4 regions of the Tatumella sp. UCD-D_suzukii genome follow, and region 1 is predicted to be linked to each of the others. Evidence: predicted binding sites of a transcription regulator. Region 1 holds the regulator's gene; each other region holds the start of a gene.

What was found. The regulator LexA, encoded in region 1, represses DNA repair genes until DNA is damaged. The targets are predictions, from matches to a motif close to TNCTGTATGTACATACAGNA.
Region 2: dinG (ATP-dependent DNA helicase DinG) is a predicted target of LexA. The motif match lies at 1,874-1,893, and genes of this name have one in related genera.
Region 3: CG67_RS05075 (metal-dependent hydrolase) is a predicted target of LexA. The motif match lies at 1,432-1,451, and genes of this name have one in related genera.
Region 4: uvrB (excinuclease ABC subunit UvrB) is a predicted target of LexA. The motif match lies at 1,395-1,414, and genes of this name have one in related genera.

The regions. Positions count from the first base shown of each region.
Region 1 covers NZ_JFJX01000001.1:36,018-39,165, reverse strand. Annotated here, with positions in the region: gene dinF (MATE family efflux transporter DinF) at 1-1,144, opposite strand, end outside; gene lexA (transcriptional repressor LexA) at 1,316-1,930, opposite strand; gene CG67_RS00165 (diacylglycerol kinase) at 2,027-2,404, opposite strand; gene plsB (glycerol-3-phosphate 1-O-acyltransferase PlsB) at 2,514-3,148, shown strand, end outside.
Region 2 covers NZ_JFJX01000053.1:129,397-132,544, reverse strand. Annotated here, with positions in the region: gene CG67_RS10500 (oxygenase MpaB family protein) at 1-173, shown strand, start outside; gene idi (isopentenyl-diphosphate Delta-isomerase) at 229-762, shown strand; gene CG67_RS18100 (protein YohO) at 789-893, opposite strand; gene CG67_RS10490 (MerR family transcriptional regulator) at 933-1,724, opposite strand; gene dinG (ATP-dependent DNA helicase DinG) at 1,918-3,148, shown strand, end outside.
Region 3 covers NZ_JFJX01000012.1:211,928-215,075, reverse strand. Annotated here, with positions in the region: gene CG67_RS05085 (YniB family protein) at 1-247, opposite strand, end outside; gene hxpB (hexitol phosphatase HxpB) at 417-1,100, shown strand; gene CG67_RS05075 (metal-dependent hydrolase) at 1,476-2,060, shown strand; gene CG67_RS05070 (DUF6515 family protein) at 2,230-2,622, shown strand; gene osmE (osmotically-inducible lipoprotein OsmE) at 2,690-3,031, opposite strand.
Region 4 covers NZ_JFJX01000053.1:152,605-155,752, forward strand. Annotated here, with positions in the region: gene uvrB (excinuclease ABC subunit UvrB) at 1-1,320, opposite strand, end outside; gene CG67_RS10595 (ATP-binding cassette domain-containing protein) at 2,160-2,870, shown strand; gene bioD (dethiobiotin synthase) at 2,851-3,148, opposite strand, start outside.

The sequences.
Region 1 (3,148 bases):
CCCGTCCGCGCGTGGCACCGATAAACAAACCATCCAGTAAATACCCGCCGACGCCTGCCAGAGGCAGAATAACCTGCCAGATCAGGTAGTGATCCGCCAGATGGCGAAGGGAAGGCAGTGAGGTCATCATCGCAATGATGTACTGCCCGGCCAGCGCATACACCAGCGAAAAGAGCAGTGCGACAATGCCTGCCTGACGGCAGGAGGCGCGCCAGACTTCATGCAGTTTTCCGGCTTCACGCGCCCCGTAGGCTTCTCCGGACACCGCCTCCACCGCATAGGCAAATCCATCCAGTGCATAGGCGGTAAACGTAAGAAACATCATCAGCAGTGCATTCACCGCAACGACCTGTGCTCCCATCCGGGCACCGATAAGAGTCAGGGAAGCAAAGCAGACCTGCAACAGTAACGTCCGCAGGAGAATATCGCGGTTCAGGCCCAGCAAACGTTTAATATCGCCACGCCAGCCCTCCAGCAGTAAACGTACCGATATCTTGCGCCGACGAAATACCTGCAACACCAGCAGAACACCGACCAGCAGCGAGACATATTCAGAGATCACTGTGGCCGCCGCTGCCCCCCGGACACCCAGATGCAGGTGCAGAACAAACCATACTTCCAGCAGAATATTGACCAGGTTACCGGCCACCAGCAGGATCACCGGAGCCCTGGCATACTGAACGCCCAGCAGCCAGCCAAGGAGCACCAGATTCGCAAAGGTCGCTGGCGCACTGAGCCAGCGCATACGGATAAACACACGAGCCTGTTCCAGCGTATCCGCATCACCGCCGATCACTCCGCTGGCCAGCTGGCTGACCGGGTCACGCACCACAATAAAGATGAGCCCGGCCACCAGACTGATGATCAGTGGCTGAGCCAGTGCCCTGGCAAGGGCGGCTGAATTTCCGGATCCCCATGCCTGAGCCGTCATCCCCGTCGTACTCATACGCAGGAAAAGCAGCAGCATAAACAGGAAGCTGGTGACCGTAGTACCGATGGCAACACCGCCCAGGTAGATAGCACTGTCCAGATGCCCGATCACCGCGGTATCCACCAGTCCCAGTAACGGAACCGTAATATTGGATAACACCATCGGTAATGCCAGTCGCCAGAGTTTTTTGTCGGTGGTATTCAAAAAGGACATGGATTTTCCTGACAGAGCACAGTGTCTCCGCCGGACGGGGAAAAGGTGACCGGCGGACGAACGCTGATAGCCGCAGAAGCAACTCAGCGTAGTGTATTAGGGTGCGGGGTCAATCTTAGCGACCGGAGTGACTCTCTGCCGGTCACCGGCTGACGGACAATCGCCCGTCAGTTACAGCCATTCTCCGTTACGAATAACACCCACGGCCAGCCCTTCCACCGTCAGGTTCTGTTCGCGGACATCCACCACAATCGGAGAAAATTCGCTGTTCTCAGGCAATAACTGTACCGTATTCCCCTGTTTTTTCCAGCGTTTCACGGTCACTTCGTCATCGATTCTGGCCACCACAACCTGCCCGTTACGGACATCCTGGGTTTTATGAACCGCCAGCAGGTCTCCGTCCAGGATACCGATATCTTTCATCGACATCCCGCTGACACGTAGCAGAAAATCAGCCCCCGGCTTAAACAGCCCGGGATCGACCTGATAGTGGCTTTCAATATGTTGCTGGGCCAGCAGAGGTTCGCCCGCAGCCACCCGGCCAATCAGAGGCAGACCTTCCGGCGTTTCTTCTTCCATCAGCAGGCGGATACCGCGTGAGGCTCCGGAGACAATCTCAATGACACCTTTACGTGCCAGGGCTTTCAGATGTTCTTCTGCCGCATTCGGGGAGCGAAAACCGAGGCGGGCAGCAATTTCCGCACGTGTCGGCGGCATACCCGTCTGTTGAATATGGTCGCGAATCAGGTCATAGACCTGCTGCTGCCTGCTGGTTAATGCTTTCATCCCGCCCCCTGGTTGTTTATACAGTCGCTGTGAGTATATACAGGTCTTTCGGAAATGAAAACCAAAAACCGTCATAAAACAAACAACTGTCGGTCATTATCCCGCCAGTGACCACCATTGCCAGAGCACACTTCCCCAGACAAACACCGCAAGCAGGATCGCCAGTAATACCGCGGCCGATCCCAGGTCTTTCGCCCGTCCGGATAAGGGGTGTATTTCCGGGCCCAGCCGATCGACCACGGCCTCTATCGCACTGTTGATAATTTCAACGATCATAATCAGCACCACCGAGCCAATCAGCAGAATACGTGAAACCGTATCCACATCCAGCCAGCCGGCAATGACGATGGCCACGATAGCCACCACGGTTTCCTGCCGGAAGGCCGCCTCATGCTGCCAGGCAGCCCGCAACCCCTGCCATGAATAGCCGCTCGCCTTCACCAGACGCCGCCATCCCGTTGTCCTTCCTGCCATTCGCCCGCTCTCCTGTTAATTTTCAATACTGCACCTGGTCACAGATCTTCTTTGCAGTTTCTGGTATGATTGCGCCGCTTTGCTATCAAAAGAGGCTCCGGATTTATCTATGTCAGGCTGGCGTAAACTTTATTATAAATTACTAAGTATTCCATTATCTTTGCTGGTAAAGAGCAAGGTGATCCCGGGTGATCCTGTGGCCGAACTCGGTCTGGACCCTACCCGCCCTATTATCTATGTATTTCCCTATGATTCCAAAGCAGATCTGCTGGCACTTCGTACCGAATGCCTGAAGCATGATCTGCCGGACCCTTTAGAACCTCTGGAAATCGACGGCAGTTTGCTACCGCGTCATGTCTTTATTCATGACGGCCCGCGGTTATTGCCTTATTTCACTCCGAACCAGGAAACCGTGAAAATTTTCCACGATTATCTGGATCTGCACAGGAATAATCCGGCGCTGGATGTTCAACTGGTGCCGGTGTCGGTAATGTTTGGCCGGGCGCCAGGCAAGGAAACTCAGGGGACGCAGACACCATTACTGCGTGAACTCAACGGATTACAGAAATTCTGTGCCATCCTCTGGCTGGGGCGGGATAGCTTTATCCGCTTCTCCCCGAAAATGTCCTTACGCCAGATGGCCGATGAACACGGTACCGACCAGTCGATTGCTCAGAAGCTTTCCCGGGTAGCTCATATTCATTTTTCCCGCCAGCGTCTGGCTGCTGTCGGTCCGCGTCTACC
Region 2 (3,148 bases), on a different contig from region 1:
ATCTGCTGCCTGAATGGACGTCGGTACCGGGTCTGCCACGCCGAAGTCGTTTACAGCGATGGATGACCCGTCACAGCATGCAGGGTGTGGCGGCCCTCTTGCGCTGGTCAGTGACCGACGGCGCACGCGCCAAAGCGATGCGCAGAGCCGCCTCACCGGCTGAGGGGGAGTGATTCACTGTGCGCTGGCAGCAGTGTATAATCACTGAAGATTTTTTAAGGAATTCTTATGTCAGCGATCGAAGTTATTCTTGTCGATAAAAATGATATCCCGACAGGAAAAATGGAAAAACTGGAAGTACATGAAAAAGGGCTACTGCACCGGGCCGTTACTGTGTATGTCTTTAACCGGAAAGGTGAGTTTCTGCTCCAGCGCCGGGCGGCCAGCAAATACCATTGCGGGGGGTTGTGGAGCAATACCTGTTGCGGACATCCTTTTCCTGGCGAAGGGACACAACAGGCGGCAGAACGTCGTTTGCGTGAAGAAATGGGGCTGAGCATCTCTCTGCAGCCGGTTTTCGAAATAAGTTATAATATGCCGCTGAACAATGGTCTGACGGAACATGAATACGGGCATGTTTTTTTCGGCATCACCGACGAACCGCCGGTACTCAATATTGAGGAAGCCGATGCGTGGCGATATAGCCATGTGGGTGAATTACAACGTGAAATGGCCGCCGATCCCGACAGGTTTACTCCCTGGTTTCTTTATACGCTGTCACAGGCTATTGCCCATCATCCCGCTTTTATAGCAGCGGAGTAGCGCCGTGTTACTCCGCAAAGGGTGGGTCAGGACCTGAGGATAATGGTATAGCCCACCAGCATCAGGCCGCCCATCCCCCCGACAGCAAGTAGCAGGAAAAGAAAGGTAATGCCGATTTTTTGCCAGTTCATGTCCATGCTGCTCCGTTAACAGGGAAAGGTTCTTCAGGATCAGGATGACCGTTCTGCAATCTTATCCCGTAAGGGGGATGAGGAAGACGCTGACCTGTGAAGTGCTTCAATCTTATAACCACTCTCTTGCCATTCTGCCAGCTGATTTTGTTGTACCCGCGTTAATGGATTATCGGTCCATAAAAAAATTTGTGTGTGGGGTAACAGGTGCGGATCCGTCAGTTTTAGTGGCTCAGCCAGTACGGTAACACGCCAGTTTTTTTCCGTTAAACGCCAGCTTTCCAGCCACAAGCGGAGGCGGTCACGGGAGGACCAGCCGATCAGCAGTGCATCTTCCCCGGCACGTTTACGTGTGGCTGCCAGTGAAAAGCTGACATAATCGATCAGAATACCGTCCAGCAAACTGCTCATATAGGCGGCCGTGTGTTGATTCAGCATCAGCCTCTGACGAACCGGAAGAAATACCTGATCTATCAGTACGCCCGCCGGATTATCTTTCCCGAGAGAATAAATCCACTGACGTAACCGTGCCGGTTGATTATCCCGCAGAACAGACAGCAGTTCATCCTGGCGTAAAACCCATTCACTGCGGGTCTCGGTGGCTTCGCCATCCAGCAGGGCTTTAACTTTAGCCGGCGGTAAACCGCTTTCGATCCAGCGTTTAATTTCCAGTATCTTTTGCCGGTCCGCTTCGCTGTACAGGCGGTGCCCGCCGGGCGTCCGGTGCGGCGTGATCAGCCCGTAACGCCGTTGCCAGGCGCGTAAAGTGACCGGGTTGATGGAACAATCCCTTGAAATATCACCGATTGTGTAAAACCCAGACTGGGACATATCGTAGTTATCCTGACACAGATCCGATAGCTATTATAATCTAACATGCGTTATCAAAAAACTATTCTGTCAGTCTCAGCAGAACAATGGCACCGGACGACACAATGAATTGCGGGCTAATTTGCTTTCAGGACTGCCGTCGGCCGCCATACTGTGTAAAAATACAGTCTGATTCTTCAGGCAGATGGTCGTTATGGTTCTGACTCCCGCATTAAAATTACAAATCGGCGAATGGTATAAGCTGTTACAGACACAGGTCGCCGATTTTATCCCCCGTCTGCCGCAACGTCAGATGATTGCTGAAGTGGCAAAAACGCTGGCAGGGGAAGATGATCGTCATCTGGTGATTGAAGCCCCGACCGGTGTCGGTAAAACCCTTTCGTACCTGATCCCGGGGATCGCGGTTGCCCGATCGGCAGAAAAGAAACTGGTGATCAGTACCGCCAACGTTGCCCTGCAGGATCAGATTTTTGATAAAGATCTGCCGCTGTTAAAAAAGTTTATTCCGGACCTGACGTTTACGGCGGCCTTCGGGCGCCGCCGGTATGTCTGTCCCCGCAACCTGGCATTTACCACCGCTGAACCGGACACGCAGGGGGATTTATTCCTCTACCTGGAAGAGTCGGCAGGAACCCGGCCAGCCATTTCCGGCGAACAGCAGCAACGTGAACAGAAAGTCTGTACCCGGCTGGAGAGTTCACTGAAATCCGGCGCCTGGGACGGGCTCCGGGATCATTGTGATGAACAGATCGACGATCCGTTATGGTTGCGGCTATCGACCGATAAAAACAGTTGTCTGGCTCACCATTGTCAGTGGTACAAAGAGTGCCCGTTCTTCCTGGCTCGCCGGGAAATAGAGCAGGCTGAAGTGGTTGTCGCCAACCATGCACTGGTGATGGCGGCACTGGAAAGTGATGCGGTTCTGCCCCCGGCGAAAGAGATGTTGCTGGTCGTTGATGAAGGACATCATCTTCCTGAAGTGGCGCGGGATGCGCTGGAAATGAGCAGTGATATTTCACCCGCCGGTAGCGCCTTGCAGCTGGATCTGTTTATTAAATTTATTGGTACCCTGCGCAGCTGGTTTACCTTTAAATCACCGCCGCCGCTGGCAAGCCCCGGTCGTCTGGAAGAACATTGCGGTGTTGTCCGGCAGTTAATGCAGGAAATGGCGGAAGAATTTATGCCGTTACTGACGGAAGATCCGCAGGGGAAGGCGGAATACCGTTTTATTCTGGGGGAATTACCGGAAGAAGCCACTGCACGCTGTCAGCAGTTATTTAAACTCTGTGACGGGCTACGCGGGTTATGTGAATATCTGATCAATGCACTGGGTGAGATGACTGGCAAACAGGATATGGTCAGGATCCATCGTGGATTATTACAGCTGAACCGTTTTCAGGGCTGGTTTGAATCATTGAGCAAAT
Region 3 (3,148 bases), on a different contig from region 1:
GTGTCCCGAAGTCCGGGACCGGTGAGTTCTGCCATAAAAAGCTCAGAAACGGCGTGTTAAATTTCACCATATTGATCATGACATGAATGAAATCTGTTAATACCGCATCGATACCGGGTTGGTTATCACTGTGGATGTACAAATAGTTCATGAGTGATATCAGGGTCGATATCACAGCAGGAATAAATAACAACCAGCCGGCAACTTTTTTGCCGATGGCGATCCTGCCTGTTTGTTGATAATTCATGCTCTCTCCTGCAGCGGTTTTTGTGATACAAGTCTACCTGCGCCCCGGTTATTTTTCCTGTTTTATACCGCTAAAATAATAATTCCTGAGATATTTCATACAACCGGACGCATAATTTTCGTTACCCTGTTAGTTTTTTGCAATGTTTTAACCATTCACGGAGGGTTTTATGGCCTATCATCGCCCGGTCAAAGCAGCAATATTTGATATGGACGGATTGCTGATCAACTCGGAACCGTTCTGGCATCAGGCTGAACTGGACGTATTCTCACGTGCTGGCATCGATATCAGCCTGCGTGACTCCTTACCGGAAACCACAGGATTACGTATCGACCAGGTGGTCAGACTTTGGTTTGATGCGGGCAATATCCGCCATCTGAATGCTGAAGAGATCACACAGCAGATTATCGCTGAGGTGGCAGAGAAAATTCGCCAACAGCGCCCGCTGATGCCGGGTGTCCGTGAAGCTCTGGAGATGTGTCGCGAATGTGGTTTTAAAATCGGCCTCGCTTCCGCCTCTCCGCTGAGTTTAATTCAGAGCGTCCTCGAACTATTTTCTCTGCAGCCTTATTTCGACGCGGTCGCTTCCGCAGGCGAACTTCCTTACAGCAAACCTCATCCTCAGGTGTATCTGAATGCCGCAGCAGCACTGGCGACAGACCCGTTACATTGCGTGGCTCTGGAAGACTCACTTAACGGTATGGTTGCGGCGAAAGCCGCAAGAATGCGTACGCTGGTCGTGCCTGCCGCTGCAGAAGCCCATTTGCCCGTCTGGAGTCTGGCACACGCCCGCGTAGACTCCCTTAATGATCTGACACCGGATCTGTTGGGCTACTTACCGGCTATCCGCTGAGCCGGTGCAGGGAGCCAAGGCTCCCTGCGGTCAGACGACAGACTTCTGTACGCCGCGTTAAAGGTCTTCTCCCGGGCACGAACGATCACACGTGAGGATCATGACTTCCGGGGGGAATTCCGTCTCTCCGCCCGGCTCCCGACGTAACCAGCATCACTGACTCAGCAGTGTTGGTATCCTTTTCCGTTATCTGCGCCGCCTGTGCAGAAATTTCCGTGGCCTTTTCCTGCGCTTCATCGCCCCCGCAGGAGCGGAGTTTTCTCTGCTTGTGTCAATGTCATTTATTATTTGTTACAGCGTCACATATACCTTTTCGCTGTATAAATCCCTATACTGTATACATTGACAGTTAATCAGGAAGTTGCAGGATATCTCATGACGGCCGAAGGCCATATTCTCTTCGCTGTTGCCAGCGCCATTATTGCTAAACGCAGCGATCTGACCCCCGTTATTGCCCACGCAGACTGGTGGCATTTACTCCCGGCAACATTACTGACATGTCTGCTGCCGGATATTGATCACCCTTCGTCCCTGCTCGGCAGACGTTTACGCTGGATTTCTGTCCCGGTCTCCCGTGCATTCGGTCACCGGGGATTTACCCATAGCCTGATAGCCATCGTCGCCGGATTGTGGTTGTTGCATTTGAAACTGCCGGAGGCTCTGTGGCTGCCCGCTGACGTGATGCAGGGAATGGTCCTGGGTTATCTGAGCCATATTGTCGCCGATATGCTGACACCCGCGGGTGTGCCTCTGCTATGGCCCTGTCGCTGGCGGTTTCGTTTTCCGGTGTTACAGCCGCAAAAAAGTAATCTGCTGGAACGATGGTTCTGTATCACCTTGGTTGCCTGTGCGGTATTACTGCCAGGTCCTCTGACGAAACAGGTCGTCAGCACGACCGGCAAACAAATTTATTCAACCGCTATCGATTGGCAAAAACAGCTGACGCAGTCCCTGCATTAACCGCTGTACGGCGGCATAGTGAATGTTGAGTAAAGAAGTGCCAGGCGTAACGGGGAAGCCCGTTAAGAAAGCGTTAATTAGTGTAATGGAAGGAAAAATCCGAGCTATAACCCTTGAGTTTTCGGGTATCCGCGCCGATCATTTGCTCAATTATTGTCGGAGATAGAATATGAAAAAAGTTATCCCATCTCTGCTGGCGTTAGCCCTGACTATGCCAGGTATAGCGCTGGCTTACCCGCATGGTCCCGGCCCTGGTTTCGGCGGCCCTGGCCCCGGTGGCGGGCCAGGCTGGCATGGTGGTCCCGGCCCTGGCGGCGGCTTTCTGCCTGACTTAGCGACCGGAGTTCTGATAGGCGGCCTGACCTACTATCTTCTCAACGGTATTTATTATCAGCGTCAGGGGAATGACTATGTCGTGGTCAACCCGCCTCCACAGAGTACACCGCAACATCTGCAGGTGCTGGACTTTAACGGTAAACGTTATTATGTGCAGGCAGGCCATTATTATCAGCGTAATATCGACGGTGATTATATCGAGGTCCCGCGACCTGATGGTTTGTAGCCACAGAGCATCCTGAACAGACAAAAGGCCAGTCATAATGCTGGCCTTTTGTCGTATTAGCGAAGGATCAGTTCGCTTGCGGTGCCTGGGGATCTGTGTCGTATTCGCTGCAGCTCTGGAAGCCGTAATTCATCACATGTCCGGTCTCGTTATAGCTGACAAAATAGGTCAGCGGTTTACCTTCGCTCTGACCAATAATGTAAGTATCGCAGGTTCCACGGGCATGGATCATGGTGATCACGGAGGCCGGTTGCCCGCCGATATGGCGAACCTGGTCACGTGTCATTCCTTTTTTGACGTCTTTTACCACGGGTTTGGTGACATAGCTTTCTGCCTGATGATACGTCGTACAGCCGGAAAGAATAGCCATGACAGCGCCGGCTGCGATAAGTCCGGTGAATTTATGCATTATTTACCTCACTGTAATCGTAATACACAATAAGAGATCAGATGAGCTGTTCAACTGACGTCCTTAAAGTGTAATAGGTAATAACGATAAAACAAATGGTTAGCATGGACTGACGCG
Region 4 (3,148 bases), on a different contig from region 1:
ACGGATTTCTGAGAGCAAATCATCCACCTGAGTCGCCACCGGCCGCACCTCAATAATCGGGTCAAGCAATCCGGTCGGACGTACCACCTGTTCTATCACTTCCCCGCCGGATTTTTCCAGTTCATAGGCCCCGGGCGTTGCAGAAACATAGATAGTTTGTGGTGCCAGCGCTTCAAATTCTTCAAATTTCAGTGGCCGGTTATCCAGCGCTGACGGCAGCCGGAAACCATATTCCACCAGATTTTCCTTACGGGCACGGTCTCCGCGATACATACCGCCTATCTGCGGAATAGTCACGTGAGACTCATCGACCACCAGCAGACCATCGGCAGGCAGATAGTCAAATAAGGTCGGTGGAGCCTCACCAGGTCCGCGTCCGGAAAGATAACGCGAGTAGTTTTCAATCCCGGAGCAATACCCGAGTTCGTTCATCATCTCCAGATCAAACTGGGTACGCTGCGCGATACGCTGCTCTTCCAGCAGCTTATTATTTTCCAGTAACACCCGGCGCCGGTCAGCCAGTTCGGTTTTAATCTCTTCCATGGACTGAACAATACGTTCACGCGGTGTCACATAGTGCGTTTTCGGGTAGACGGTGTAACGCGGTATCGTCTGTGCAATCTGCCCTGTCAGCGGGTCGAAAATCGATAACCGCTCGACTTCATCATCAAATAACTCTACCCGCAGGGCAATTTCATCCGATTCTGCAGGGAAAATATCAATCACCTCGCCACGCACGCGGAACGTTCCGCGCTGAAATGCCTGATCGTTACGTGTGTACTGAAGCTCGGCCAGCCGGCGCAGGATACTGCGTTGATCAATGATCATCCCGCGGGTCAGATGCAGCATCATTTTAAGATACAGATCCGGGTCACCCAGACCATAAATCGCCGAGACCGATGCCACCACAATAACATCTTTGCGCTCCAGCAGGGCCTTGGTGGCAGACAGACGCATCTGCTCTATATGTTCATTTACAGAGGCATCTTTTTCGATAAAGGTATCAGAACTCGGCACATAAGCTTCCGGCTGATAATAGTCATAATACGAGACGAAATATTCCACCGCATTGTCAGGAAAGAAGGCTTTCATTTCGCCATACAACTGTGCCGCCAGCGTTTTGTTGGGGGCAAGTACCATAGTCGGACGGTTAAGGTCCGCAATCACATTGGCGACCGTAAAGGTTTTGCCTGATCCGGTGACCCCGAGCAATGTCTGATGCGCCAGACCGTCTTCCAGACCTTCCTCCAGTTGCCGGATAGCGTCCGGCTGGTCACCGGATGGACTGAATTCAGAATGGAGTTTAAACACTTTGCTCATCGTATGCCTGCCTGTTGCGTTTGACGGTGCGGGGTAACTATTTTACTCGCTGACTGAAAATATGCCAATCGATACACTGTATATATAGCCAGTTCTGTTAAAAAAAACTTAACAGCGCAGACCCTGAAACAGACCCTTCCCCCCGCTAAACATCTCTCCGGTCGGGTTATCCACCGGAACTTTGTTCCTTTACCTTTTGTCAAGCGATTGTCATAAAGCCATGGCAAAATTCCGGGTGGCAATACGCGAAGACTTGCTTTTAATTAACTAGTTGAATAAATAAGAATAATAAGAAAAGCCCGGTTTACAGCCAGCCTGTTGCCAGCCCGCATATTTCCTTGCGTCAGCGCTGTTTTACGACGCTAATGCACATAGTTATCCACAGGAATGGTGGATAACTGATTTTAGCCCAGAGAGGACCTGCTGTGCATAAAGTGCAGGAGGTGGAAAATACCGGTTAAAAAATATTTTTTTAAGTTTTTTTTACCGTTTTACGACGGGTTTCATTGCATTCATAACCGCTGCCAGCGCGGTATTTTTGACTACAGTCAAGCCCCCTGACTCAGATTTTATCACTTTTTAGCCTTTTTGCTGCACCACGATACCTGCACTGAAGCACCGACAAAGTGCAACCATTTCTTAACCTGGCCCACAGGCGGGAAAAAACCGTACTGCAGGCCCCTGCGCTTTCAGGCAGGCTCACGATCCGGGGGGGTCGTAAAAGCTGGCCCGGATATTGCTTAATCAGGTAAAAGCTGTCGCCGGAGGGAGAGATGACACGGACTTGCTGTCCCGTGTTCATTCGTCAGGCCTTGTTTACTACGAGAGGAGTTCAACAGATGCTGAGTTTACGTGCTATCAATCAATTTTACGGTCAAAACCATACACTCTGGGATGTGGATTTGGATCTGATGCCAGGCTCATGCACTGCTGTGCTCGGTCAGCACGGAATGGGTAAAACCACCCTCGTTAACTGTATTATGGGGTATTTGCCGGTCAACAGTGGCACCATGACCTGGCAGGAAAAAAACGCCCCGCCCCGCGATCTGAATCTGCAACCTTCAGAACAACGGGCCGGGATGGGCATCGGGTATGTCCCTCAGGCGCGTAATATTTTCTCCCGGATGAGTGTGGAGGATAACCTGATGATTGCGCTGAAAGCCGCCCGCAGTAACGGACCACTGGCGATCCCGCCGATGATTTTTGACCTTTTTCCTCATTTGTATGACCTGCGCCACCAGCGTAGTGGCGACTTATCCCCGGATCAACAGCAGCAACTGGCCCTTGCCCGGGCGCTGGTATTACAGCCCAAGCTGCTGATCCTGGATGAACCGACTGAAGGTATGTCCCCCTGGCTGGAGGAAGATATGGGCAACCTGCTGCGTTGCCTGAATCATCAGTACGGTATGACCATCCTGCTGCTGGGGCAAAGAGTCTCCTTTATCCGTCGTGTTGCGGATTACTTTTTATTACTGCATCGCGGACGGAATGTGGCCACCGGCCGGGTGGCCCAACTGGATGAGGGAATGATCAATAAGTGGCTGACCTGATACTCTTCGGCAAATCAAGATAGCGACCGCAGGATGAAAACTCCGTATCGTCAGTTAAGTGCGGGATCTCCCCCAGCAAAGGCGCCGGAAGAGAGTGCATCAGTGTGTGCAGGTATGGCTGATGCCGGTATTGCGGCGGCTGTACATTGCTGGCTATCCAGCCCGCCAGCACCTGTCCGGATGCCTGTATCGCCTCCGCCGTCAGTAGTGCATGATTGATACAGCCAAGCTTCATCCCCACCACCAGAATAACCGGGAGTTGCTCACGGATAACCCAT